DNA from 4 places in the Bacillus shivajii genome. Region 1 is predicted to be linked to each of the others. Evidence: predicted binding sites of a transcription regulator. Region 1 holds the regulator's gene; each other region holds the start of a gene.

Region 1 (3,213 bases):
CACAATACCTAAAGCCGAACTCATTTGCCTTAATACATTATTCATCGCAGATCCGCGTGATATGAACTTCTCAGGAATCGCATTCATTCCGGTAGTTGTTGCTGGCATTGTACTAAGGCCCATCCCTATACCTCTTATGGCGTTAAGTACAAACAATACCCAAATCGCCGTTTGTAAGTCGATAAAACCGAATAAAAGCGTTCCAACCGTTGAAAAAATAAGACCACTTGTTACGACAAGTGAAGGTCCTTTTTTATCAAGGATTCTCCCACCTACCGTCATAAATATTCCTGCGAGTAAAGCTGCTGGTAAAAAGACAAGACCTGTCATAATGGCTCCGTAACCATACACATTTTGTACAAGCAGTGGGATGAGAAAAATTCCACCAAACAAACTAATTGAACTAATAATTGCGACCCAAACACTGTATGCGTAAGCTTTAATTTTAAATATCGATAGATCTAGTAAAGGTTGTTCTGTTTTGTTTTCGATTTTCACAAAGAAATACAATGCAATAGCCCCGATGATCAATAACGATATATTCAGTGGGTCATATAAATGCGCGAGTTCACTAATTCGCCCTAAAGCAAGTAAGATCGCCCCAACTCCAAGGGTCACTGTGACAAACCCGCTTCGGTCAAACTTCAAATTGTCTGCTCGCTTCGTTCGCTTTAGATAAAGCATTGAAAAGGTTAATCCTAAAAGACCTGTCGGTATATTACATAAGAATAACCATTGCCATGTACCAAGTTCAATAATGAAACCACCTAATGTAGGTCCAATCGTTGGTGCCATCATCGCTGCAATTCCCCAAATCCCAGTCGCCATCCCTCGTTCTTTTTTCGGGAACACTTGGAAAATGAACACCATGGAAAGGGGCATAATAAATCCGCCACCGACTCCTTGAAGCCCACGGAAAAAAATGAGTGATGATAGATTCCATGAAAACGACCCTAATAGAGACCCTAATAAGAAGAGGGAAACGCCAAACAAATACATTTCCTTCTTTCCGAACTTATCACTTAAAAAACCTGTAAGTGGCATCGTAATCCCCATGGTTACCATGAAGATCGTAATTACCCAACCAGCCGAAACAGCATCGGCATCAAAAACCTCCATGATATGTGGAACAGCTGGATTTAACATACTGTTATTTAAAATGACTGTAAATGTACCAAGTAACACAGAAATTAATACGAGCCATTTATGTGGAATTTTACTCATGTTTTCACCTGATTCCCTTATTAGTTAGCCAAAATGTTCGATTCTCGAAATATATAATTCTACTATACCAAAACATGTGTATGATTTCATGATAGAATTTAGGACTTTTTTGGAAATCAAAAACAAGTTCTTCCTATACAAAAAGCTGCAGGTACATTTCTCCCACAGCTTGTCTAAGTGATGACACTTATATATCGTTTTTGTTCCGTTTTCCAACAATGAAAGGGTATCAACCGTTTCATTACATTGGATAATGTTTCAAGAAGTAGATAAGGGATTGAAGTTCTACAGATAAATCAATATGATGAACTCGGACGTTGTCTGGTACAGATAACCTTGCTGGTGTAAAGTTTAAGATCCCTTTAATTCCAGCATCTACTAACTGATCAGCAATCCCTTGCGCTGCTGCTGAAGGGACAGTTAACATTGCCACTTCTGCTTCACCAGCTATGCGTTCTTTTACTTCATCTAAATGATAAATGGGAACGCTTCCAATTTTTTGACCGACCTTGCTTTCATCAACATCAAATGCCATCTCAATTCTCATATTGTTACTTTTCGTAAAGTTGTAATTTAATAAGGCAGTCCCTAAGTTACCGACACCTACTAAAATAACCTTTCTTATTTCATCTTGATCTAATGTTTTTCTAAAAAAGGTTAATAAATAATTGACGTTGTAACCATACCCTTTCTTTCCTAGCGCGCCGAAATAGGAGAAATCCCTTCGAATCGTCGCTGAATCGACTTTTACTGCTTCACTTAACTCTGTTGAAGATACACGATTTTTCCCTGATGCTTGCAAGCTTTCTAAAAAACGATAATATAACGGCAGCCTTTTTGCAGTTGCTTGCGGTATTTTTGTTTGATCGATATCCATTTTTTTCGCCTCCCACCATCATGAATTGGTTCAATCGCTCTTTTATCTCTTGTAGTCGCCGCTCTTTCCGCCGGTTTTCTCCTGCAAGAAAGTCTCGCCAATGACCATTCCTTTATCTATAGCTTTACACATATCATAAACTGTAAGTGCTGTTGCTGATGCAGCTGTTAACGCCTCCATCTCTACTCCTGTGCTCCCTTTCGTCTTCACACCAACTTCAATAAGAAGAATGTATGTTTCTTCACTTACTTCCCAGTCAAAATGAATATCCACACCTGAGAGTGATAATGGATGACACATTGGAATCCATTGCGATGTATTTTTGGCCGCCATTACTCCTGCTACTTGTGCAACGGAAAGAACGTCACCTTTTTTCATCGTTCCTGCAGTAATGCCCTCGTAAATATCTTTTGTCACTTGGACACTGCTTTTCGCCACAGCTGTGCGAACCGTTTCTTGTTTGTCAGAAATATCGACCATTTTTGCTCGACCTTGGTCATTAAAATGTGTAAACGAACCCATCGGTGCCCCTCCTTTTGTCTCTTCGTCTATTGTACACCATAGTTGGACAAACTGCACAATCCTTCTCTAGATTAGCAAGAATTCATGTTCCACTTTACTACAAATGTTGCCACTTTGCGTAACAGTCATGTACACTTATTTTGTAATGACCCAATGATGTGGTGAGGATGAAATAATATGATTTTATTACAATGTGTACAAATAACAAAGTCCTTTGGGGCTGAAACAATATTATCCAATGTAAAACTTGAAGTCCAAAGTCGTGAACGAATTGCTCTTGTCGGTCGAAATGGCGCAGGCAAGTCAACATTGTTAAAAATTATATCAGGAGAACTATCTCATGACTCTGGAGATATTATTATCCCTAAAAACGTTGAAATCGGTTATTTAGCCCAACATAGTGGCTTAAATACGAACCGCTCAATTTGGGATGAAATGATGTCTGTTTTCACCCATTTAAAACAAATGGAGAAACATTTACGAGAATTAGAAGAAAAAATGAGCAACCCAAGTGCACCAAACTATGAAAAAGTATTGCAAGAATATGATCAATTACAACAAGACTTTAAAGATCAAGGCGGTTACCAATA
Region 2 (3,213 bases), 810 kb from region 1:
CCAAGAGGATATTTAGATTTGAACGGTACTAGTATGTCAGCTCCTCATGTAGCAGGGGCAGCAGCTTTAATTAAACAAAAGAATCCTGATTGGAATCCCGAACAAGTGAAAGCTGCATTGATGAACACAGCACTACCAATTGCTGACCAAGATGGTAACCAATATCCCCCACATATACAAGGGACGGGGCGGATTCAGATCGACAAAGCGCTAACGACAGAATCTCTTGTCTATCCGGGAACCGTTTCATTTGGAAAATGGTCAAGAGATGATAGCCGCTTGGAAAAAACAGTCGAGGTCACAATTGAGAACATCTCCGATAGGAGAAAACGATATACAGTTGAACCCCCATTTGAGGTTCCAGATGGTGTGCAATGGAAAGTGCCATTTTCATTATATTTACAACCAGGTGAAAAGAAGACTGTAACAATATCAATTGATGTACTTCCATCAGTGTTTGAGGAAGGGATATATCATGATGAAATCCAAGTGAAAAGCGAAGATGAAACGATTCGAATTCCTTATTTGTTTTTTGTTGAAGAGCCTGAGTATCCGAGATTAATGGCATTTATGCTTGAACAATCGACAGAGGAAAATCTTTATCAGTATGAAGTGTACTTCCCAGGCGGAGCAGAAACTTTTGGAATTGCTTTATATGATCCTGATACATTTAGGTTTATTAAGTATATTGATGTAGAAGAAGATATAGAGCGCGGAATGTTTGAGAAGAAAATAAAAATTGAAGATGTACCATCGGGTATTTATAAAGCGCTTATTTTTGCAGAAAAAGATGGTCACGAAGACACAATCGAAAGAGATGTATTTATCGGAGAGTGGTAATGATAATCAATGGCTCCTCAAGAAGGTTGTTGGAGTCATTGATTTTAGACTTAATTTCATCTCCCGTACGGCCCTGCCCTGGTTACATTAAATAATAAAAAGCGAGGCTTACTAGTCGTAATTTTCGGAAAATATATTTTCTCTAATTTACCAAAGACACTCAAGAGAAAATTATGTATAATAAAGAAGGAAAATGTCTATTTTATGATAATTCTTTCATTTTATGCATGAAAGCGTTTTTATTCTGAAAATTATTGACATAACTCCCTTGCTATTGTACGATTACAAAGCGTGTGCTGTTCTCAGTTTTTTTAGCTGTAACTAGAAATGAAGGAATTCACATTAAGGGTGGGAGAAGATGATTGACCCTTCCAAAATTCGCCAAACGATGAAGTTCTTTGCACTCATGACAACGATCAGTTCTTATTTCGTAGGCTGTACCCTCGTTGGAATATTTGGCGGGAGGTGGATGGACAACTACTTTGATACAGGTAGCTTGTTCCTAGTTACAGGGTTGTTGTTGGGATTAAGTGCAGCGGTGACAGGGATCTATTTTACCATTCGCCGTTTTTTAGGAGGCGATTCTGATGAGTGATTATAGCATTGTTGCAAAGAGGTATTCTCTTTACACGATCATCCTCATCATTGTATTTTTAGTGATAGCTCAATTTGCAGTAAACAAATCTTTTTACTTTGGACTTGCCCTAGGAGCAGTTTTTAGTTTATTGAATTTATTAAGTACATATAGGCAAGTGAAAGTGATCGGAGAAATGGTAACAGGTGGTACTGTAGCTTGGACCTTTGGTACGGTCTCGCGGATTGTTACAGCAGTTATCGCTGTTTTTATTGCAATGCAATTCCCAGCATATTTTGATATGACGGGTGTAATCATAGGTTTAATGATTACCTATGTTTTCATATTAATAGAACCCATTTTTTACGTGAAACAGCTAAGATCAAACTGACGTTTTGCGTCAAAAAAGTTTTGAAAAGAGGTGAGAGTATTTGGGAAGTAATTACACAGAACCCGTTGTCTATTTATTTGGCAATCCACACTTAGGGATTAACTTAGCAAACGTGTTCATGGTTACGGTTTCTCTTGCAATCGTGTTTTTTCTCCTGTTTTTTATGTCTAGGACAATTAAAATGTATCCAACAGGTGCACAAAACGCTCTAGAGTATTTAGTCCAATTCATTAAAAATGTCATTAGTAGTACGATGGACTGGAAGCAAGGGAAGCACTTTGTTGTACTAGGGGTCTCCTTGTTATTATATGTTTTTGTATCGAACATGGCCGGGATTCCATTTGAATTTGGCCAGTACACGGAAGAAGGAAAAATTGTTTGGTGGAAATCACCGACATCAGATCCGATGCTTACTCTTTCCTTAGCATTAATGGTCATAGTAATGACTCATATTTACGGTCTTAAGCTGAAAGGCCCGAAAGAATATGGGAAAGATTACTTCCGCCCAGTGTGGTTTCTATTTCCATTTAAGATTATCGAGGACTTTTCTAATACCTTGACACTTGGAATGCGTCTTTATGGTAACGTGTACGCAAAAGAAGTGTTGATGGTCATGCTCGTTGGATTGGGAACATCTTCTATCATGTGGGGGATCTTTTCATTCTTACCAATGGTTGCGTGGCAAGTTTTCGGTACATTTATTGGGGGACTACAAGCGTTTATCTTCTGTATGTTAACGATGGTGTACATGTCCCACAAGGTTAATGAAGAACATTAATTGTTTTATTGATTAATGAAAGAACATATGAAACAAACATTTTTTCAAATCCATATCAATGGTAATTTTGCTCTTATTTTTTTATAGGGCGTTACAAAATAAAACTAAACTAAATTTTTTAAGAATCTAAAGGAGGATTTTTATTATGGGTATGCTCGCTCTTTCAGTAGCAATCGTAGCAGGTCTTGCAGCACTAGCAGGTGCATTTGGTGTTGCAATTGTAGTTCGTAGTGTTGTACAAGGAATTAGTCGTCAACCAGAAATGAAAGGTCCAATTCAATTACTATTATTCATCGGTGCACCGTTAGTAGAGGCGATTCCAATCCTAGCGATCGTTATTGCCTTCATGTTATACGGTCAAATGGGATAATTGAATACAATTATTAGTTAGGTTCAGACGTTTCGTTTGGACAACCTTACACAAAGGTGCTTTACATACTAAAGCAGCTTAGACCAGTGTAACAACAAGCTTAAATGGCGGAGAACGTTAAATAACACTCTTCGCCATTCCTTTTGATAAGGATGAAAGCGAAGGAGGCGAAATCATTGCAAGCATTGTTTGGAGACACATTTACTTTCTTAGATGCGGTATACCAAATTTTTGGTTTTCTAGTGTTAATGTGGCTTTTG
Region 3 (3,213 bases), 270 kb from region 1:
TTATCAAAATAATTACAATTGTGAAAAATACTTATGACTTCCCTAGATCTTAAGAACTATTATTTTGAACATTGTAAGTGATAGTCTAGTATTTTTATATAAATATACGATTTTATAAGGGGAAGGGACGTTTCACAATTCATGCAGGAAAAGCACCAACTAAATATTAGTAACGCTAAACAAGAGCTTAAACTAAAAAAGGGGACAGGAATATTAAACTTAGAGTATTAACAAAAGTAAACAAGTAATGTGAGTGCACATAAAGGAGGGTTGATAATATTCAGTAAATATCTATAAATGTAGGGGGTCAATTCTATTTCTAGAATCAGACATTGCTAGAAAACATTTGAATAGTTCCGCGCTTCCCACTTCTACCATTGTTTTTTTATCATTGCTTCATTAAAATAGTAGTTTAGGAAGCAAAAGAACCGTCCCTACGCTTCCAGAAAAGGTGGATTGATACAGTGGAAATAAAACATAGAGAAGAACCTAATATAAATAACAACTCGTTTCGAGAAAAGGTGAAACGAATTGTCGAGCATCCGTACTTTCAACCGATCGTGATCGCGATTATCCTCTTTAACGGTTTGATCATTGTGGCTGAGACGTACCTTTCTGGTAACAGCATTTTGCTCGCTTTAGACCAAATCATTGTTTGGGTATTTGTGATCGAACTCGTTTTAAAGATGATAGGTCTTGGTTTTAGAGGGTATTTCTCCGACAAGTGGAATATCTTTGATTTTAGTATCGTTGTCGCAAGTCTAGCTTTCTACTCAACGCCATTTGTAAGTGTGTTGAGGTTGATCAGGGTATTGCGTTTAATCAGAATGATTCCAGCAATCCCTGCTCTGAGAAAAATCATAGATTCACTCATGAAATCTGTCCCAGCTTTAACAGGGATTCTAGGCCTGTCAGTCTTGATTTTTTCCATTTATGCCATTATCGGAACAACGTTCTTTAGTGAAGTGCTAGAAGATGAGTTTTTCGGCAGCTTCCACTCGGCGTTATTCACATTAATGCAAGTTGTCACGTTTGAGTCTTGGGCAAGCCAAGTGGCACGTCCAATCATTAATGAAATCCCATGGGCTTGGGTTTATTTCGTTTCATTTATTATCATCGGTGCACTCGTCATTTTAAACCTTGTCGTCGCCGTCATCTTAAGTTACTTAGGCCAAGACGACGAAGCACTTCGCCAAGAGCAAATGGACCGATTGTACAATGAAAATAAAGAATTAAAGCAAGACATTCAAGAAATTAAACAAATCCTTCTTGATCGTGAAAAAACAGAAGGAAAGTAGCTAATTAGGGCCAACCTTACTTTGAGAGTGAAGGTTGGTTTTTTGTAGTTTCTAAAGCAAGAGGTTGGAAGTCCTCTCTCACGTGCGAAGGTTTGATCTCACGTGCGGTGGATTGATCACACGTGTAGTGGATTGATTTCACGTGCGGTGGTTCGTTTTCACGTGCGATAAACTCCTTCTCACGTGGAAAGAGTGTCTTCTTACGTGGGGAAGAACCCTTTTCCACATAGAAAGAACCCCCTACTCACCGCGTACTTCTCCATGAAGCACCGGAACCGTCCCCACGCTTCCCCACGCTTCCTCAAAAATTGACATCTCTGTGACAACTGGTTTTACGTGATTTAGGTCACAACATTTTTTTAAAACATCATGTAACCTTAACATTGTGAAAAGGGTGTTAATCAACGAGGGGGATTTACAGATGAGTATGTTTTGTAATCAATGTCAAGAAGCGATGAAAAACATCGGGTGTAACCTTGATGTTGGGGTATGTGGAAAACCAAGTGAATTATCGAACCTAATGGACTTGTTAATTTTTACGCTTAAAGGCGTTTCTGAGTATAACCAGCAAGCAAGAAAAGCTGGAATTAACCGTCCAGAGACAGATCGTTTAATTATCGAAGGGTTGTTCACAACGATTACGAATGCGAACTTTGATGATGATATGATCGCGGATCGTATTGAAAAAGCACTTGTCGAGCGTGAGGTCATCAAGGCTGAGCTGAAAAAAGAGGGGACTCTTGAAGAGTCGTTTAAAGATTTCGCAGTTTGGACAGGCAATCGTTCTGACTTCAAAGCGAAATCTGAAGAAAAGTACGTTGGAATTTTAGGAACAGACAATGAAGATATTCGTAGCTTACGTTCACTTGTGTTGTTCGGGCTTAAAGGAATGGCAGCTTACGCAGAGCATGCCGACAACTTAGGGCACCGCAATGACGAAGTATTCGACTTCATTGAAAAAGCATTAATTGCAACAGAAGATGATTCAATGACAGCTGATGATCTAACGAACTTAGTCATGGAAACAGGGAAGTTTGGCGTGGACGTGATGGCGCTGTTAGACCAAGCGAACACATCAACATATGGACACCCAGAAATGACAGAAGTTGAAATCGGTGTCCGCAATAACCCGGCAATTTTAGTGAGTGGACACGATTTAAAAGACTTTGAAGAGCTTCTCGAACAAACGAAAGGTACAGGCGTTGACGTTTATACACACTCAGAGATGTTACCGGCCAACTACTACCCAGCGTTTAAAAAATATGATCACTTCGTCGGAAACTATGGAAACGCTTGGTGGCAGCAAAAACAAGAGTTTGAAAGCTTTAACGGGCCAGTTTTATTCACAACGAACTGTATCGTTCCACCGAAAGCAAGCTACAAGGATCGTATTTACACAACTGGAGCAACAGGATACCCTGGTTTTAAACATATTCCAGACCGTGAAAAAGGTGGTAAGAAAGACTTCTCAGAAGTTATTGAACACGCGAAGCGTCTACCATCACCAACTCAAATTGAAGAAGGAACAATTGTCGGTGGTTTTGCACACAACCAAGTAACAGAACTAGCAGACAAGGTTGTCGATGCTGTGAAGACTGGCGCAATCAAAAAGTTCTTCGTTATGGCAGGTTGTGATGGTCGCATGAAGTCTCGTGAATACTACACAGATTTTGCAAGAACACTTCCTGAAGATACAGTCATCTTAACAGCAGGCTGTGCGAAGTACCGTTACAACAAGTTACCTTTAAATGATATCGGTGGCATTCCACGTGTACTTGACGCGGGACAATGTAACGACTCGTACTCATTAGCGGTTGTCGCAATGAAGCTTAAAGAAATCTTTGAACTCAACGACATCAACGAACTACCGATCGAATACAACCTAGCATGGTATGAGCAAAAAGCAGTCATTGTT
Region 4 (3,213 bases), 410 kb from region 1:
GGATTTTTGTCACACTTAATGTTGAAAAATTGTCATATTTAATAACATGCTTGAATGGGCTTGTCCTTTTGGGAGTTATAGAAGCCCGCTATTCAATAGAAAAAGACTGGTAGACGTCATTTAAACACGTCTACCAGTCCCTCATATAAATCTATGAAACTGTTTCTTTACAATTATTTTTTGTCAGCTTACTTTCTACTTGTTCCTGGACGATATGTGCTAACTGCTGCAAGTCCATTTCATCATGCTCTTGATGTACTCTAATGGGATCAGATATTGTTACAAAAACATCGGCAGGTCGAATGAAATTACGATTTCCTTCCATCATCTGGTGCGTTCCTTCCATAGTGACCGGTAAAATCGTTGCCTTTGATTTTGTTGCTAGTTTAAAGCTTCCTTTTTTAAACCGCTTCACATCGCCTCCCTTACTTCGAGTCCCTTCAGGAAAAATAACGACATGTTGCCCGTTTTGTAGATTTCGTGCCCCATCAATGATTGCTTGGATCGCTTCCCTTTTGTTTTTTCGATTCATGAACACACAATTCATATGCTTCATCCACGAACGGACAATAGGGATCTTCTTGACTTCTACTTTTGAGATAAAACTAATTTTCACTCCTAAATGTCCTAGTAACACGGGAATATCAAAGTTTCCGACGTGATTACATACAATAAGTAATGTTTCATCTTTTGGGATCTTCTCTTTTCCTTTAACGTGAACATTCCCACCAGCTACCCGAATTAGCGACTTTGCCCACTTTGTCGTAATGGCATCTACATGATTTTGATATGCTTTCGTATCACCTTGTTTTTTTAAACGCTCTGCTTTCCACAAGTTTGGCAGTGAATAAATTAAATATCCGAAAAAATAAATAAACCATAAAATTGTTCGAAACATGTTTATCCCCCGCTCCTCTCTTTTTTCAACTCCATGATTATAGCAGACACTCTACCATTTGTAACAACAAATTCTCCTACTCTTTTATGTTAAGGCTATGTTAAAGTTTGTTGTTGATTTTTCATCGTTAAAGGCGGACGCTTTCACCACTAGGCACAAGTGCGACATCCACTCAAGCTTCACTCCGTTTCCTTTCATAGTGTCTTCTTTGCCGCAGGAAATGCCTCAGCTAAACAGGACTAAAGTCCTGTTAGATCTTCGCCTATTGCTTTTCCTGCGTCTTCCTCTACAAGCTTTGCTACGTAGCTTGATGCGTCGAAGCAGTTCGTAGCTTATTCGAGAGGCTGATGCTTGTGCTGGAGTCGCCGCCTTTTACAAATTCACTGGAAATCAACACTGTCCTTTAACAGAGCCTATGTTAAAAACGAGATTTATCGGGAAAAAATATATGAGAAGAACGATTGAAACGGAGGTATTCATATGAAAAGATTTCATGGGATTGTTAAAGGACGCGTTCAAGGCGTTGGTTTTCGTTACACTACGCAGCAACTTGCGACAGAACACAATTTAACTGGTTGGGTTAAAAATAATTTCGATGGGACGGTCGAGTTTGAAGGACAAGGGAAAGAAAGAGAACTAGAAACATTCTTAGCCCAACTGAAGCGAGCACCATACCCAGCATATGTGGAACATATTACGGTTAACGAGACCCCTTTACAAGAAAATGAGCGTCAATTTCAGATTCATTCATAGCATTTTTATTACTTTTACAACGTTTATAAACATATTACTTTATTATGTTCACCTTTTCACAAATCCTTCACTTTCCTGTTACAGTTTGTTCATTATTACACCACCAAAGTCCTAATAAACTATTTTACAATGTAATTAAGAAATCGTTAGTGGCCGCTAACTAAGCAAAATAATAACTAACAGCACTTATTGTTCAATAAAAATTGATTGGAAGGGGAGATTTTCATGTTTATGGATTTTCTTAGAAATAATTCAATTGCTGCTGCAATCTTAACGGTATTACGAGTATATTTAGGTTGGCAATGGTTAACTGCTGGCTGGTCGAAAGTAACTGGAGGTTTTGACGCATCAGGCTATTTAAATGGTGTTGTAAATAATGAAGCTGTCATGGAGCAATACCCAACATACCACGCATTTATCGAGAACTTTGCTTTAGCAAATGCTGGTGCTTTTAGCTTTATGGTCGCATGGGGAGAGCTTTTAGTCGGATTGGGCTTACTTCTAGGCGTATTAACAACAGCTGCTGTTTTCTTCGGCATGATGATGAACTTTGCGTTTATGTTTGCAGGTACTGTCTCTTCAAACCCATTCCTGATTTTAATTAGTATCTTCGTTATCGCTGCTGGTTACAACGCTGGTCGTTACGGCGGAGACTACTGGGTTATTCCTTACCTTCGTGCAAAACTATTTAAAAATAAAGGGGCAACTCCTGCAGGGCAAACTGCATAATTTCTAATCATTCACGATAGAATGTGTGTAAAAGCACATTCTATTTTTTTATGAACATAGTTGCCCTTATGAAGTAAAAAGGTCGCAACGTCATCAATATCACGAATGGTTATCTTACTCGCTCGACCTTCCTTTACAACGTCACCAATATTTTTTAGCTACATCTCTTATCGCTATGAGGCTGCATCCGTCGACTACGCTGCTTTGCAGTTGCATGTAACAATGCTGCACAATGTGATTATTAGATGTTTTGTTTGTTGCATTATCCGGAGGCGTCTCTCCTATATAAAAGCACCCTCACTCGTCAAATACTATCATATAGAAATTTACAACTTTGTTTGTGTATGCTAGTCTAAGATGGTAGTTTCTAAACTTTTAGAACATTTTAAAAATTGTTTTTGCTAATATAAGGAGGGGAAAAAATGCTTCAGCAATCATTAGTTGAAGATATGATCACAGCCGCATTAAGTACTGGCGGAGACTTTGCAGAGGTTTTCGTTGAAGACAAGTTTAATTCAAACATCGCATTTGTTGGTGGCAAAGTAGAAAATGGGATTTCAGGTAGAGATTTTGGGGTAGGTATTCGAATTTTCCAAGGGTTAAACAGTGTATATGCCTACACGAACGAACATGATCGAGAATCTTTGATTTCCGTTGCTCGCCAAGCTGCTCAAGCTATTACTGGAGAACCAAAAGAGATTACACTAAACTTCACACACAAGTCCTTCGCAAACCAGCACCCTATTTTACATATTCCTCGAGAGGTTCCAAAAGCAAAGAAAGTGAATGTATTAAGAGAAGTTTATGATGTTGCAAAAAACTATCACGAAAAT

What was found. The regulator Rex, encoded in region 1, represses fermentation and respiration genes when NADH is low (regulators of the CRP and FNR family bind a similar motif). The targets are predictions, from matches to a motif close to TTGTGAAATATTTCACAA.
Region 2: a site for Rex is predicted at 1,166-1,183, ahead of LGQ02_RS19965 (AtpZ/AtpI family protein). Genes of this name have one in related genera too.
Region 3: a site for Rex is predicted at 1,633-1,650, ahead of hcp (hydroxylamine reductase). Genes of this name have one in related genera too.
Region 4: a site for Rex is predicted at 1,696-1,713, ahead of LGQ02_RS04480 (DoxX family membrane protein). Genes of this name have one in related genera too.

Annotation. Positions count from the first base shown of each region.
Region 1 is NZ_CP084703.1:527,700-530,912, reverse strand. Features, by position in the region: gene LGQ02_RS02665 (MDR family MFS transporter) at 1-1,224, opposite strand, end outside; gene LGQ02_RS02660 (redox-sensing transcriptional repressor Rex) at 1,466-2,101, opposite strand; gene moaC (cyclic pyranopterin monophosphate synthase MoaC) at 2,144-2,623, opposite strand; gene LGQ02_RS02650 (ABC transporter ATP-binding protein) at 2,801-3,213, shown strand, end outside.
Region 2 is NZ_CP084703.1:4,153,343-4,156,555, reverse strand. Features, by position in the region: gene LGQ02_RS19970 (S8 family serine peptidase) at 1-840, shown strand, start outside; gene LGQ02_RS19965 (AtpZ/AtpI family protein) at 1,199-1,435, shown strand; gene LGQ02_RS19960 (ATP synthase subunit I) at 1,428-1,805, shown strand; gene atpB (F0F1 ATP synthase subunit A) at 1,924-2,583, shown strand; gene atpE (F0F1 ATP synthase subunit C) at 2,735-2,953, shown strand; gene atpF (F0F1 ATP synthase subunit B) at 3,202-3,213, shown strand, end outside.
Region 3 is NZ_CP084703.1:260,175-263,387, forward strand. Features, by position in the region: gene LGQ02_RS01340 (ion transporter) at 465-1,298, shown strand; gene hcp (hydroxylamine reductase) at 1,720-3,213, shown strand, end outside.
Region 4 is NZ_CP084703.1:941,381-944,593, reverse strand. Features, by position in the region: gene LGQ02_RS04490 (lysophospholipid acyltransferase family protein) at 152-898, opposite strand; gene LGQ02_RS04485 (acylphosphatase) at 1,379-1,651, shown strand; gene LGQ02_RS04480 (DoxX family membrane protein) at 1,877-2,380, shown strand; gene LGQ02_RS04475 (TldD/PmbA family protein) at 2,803-3,213, shown strand, end outside.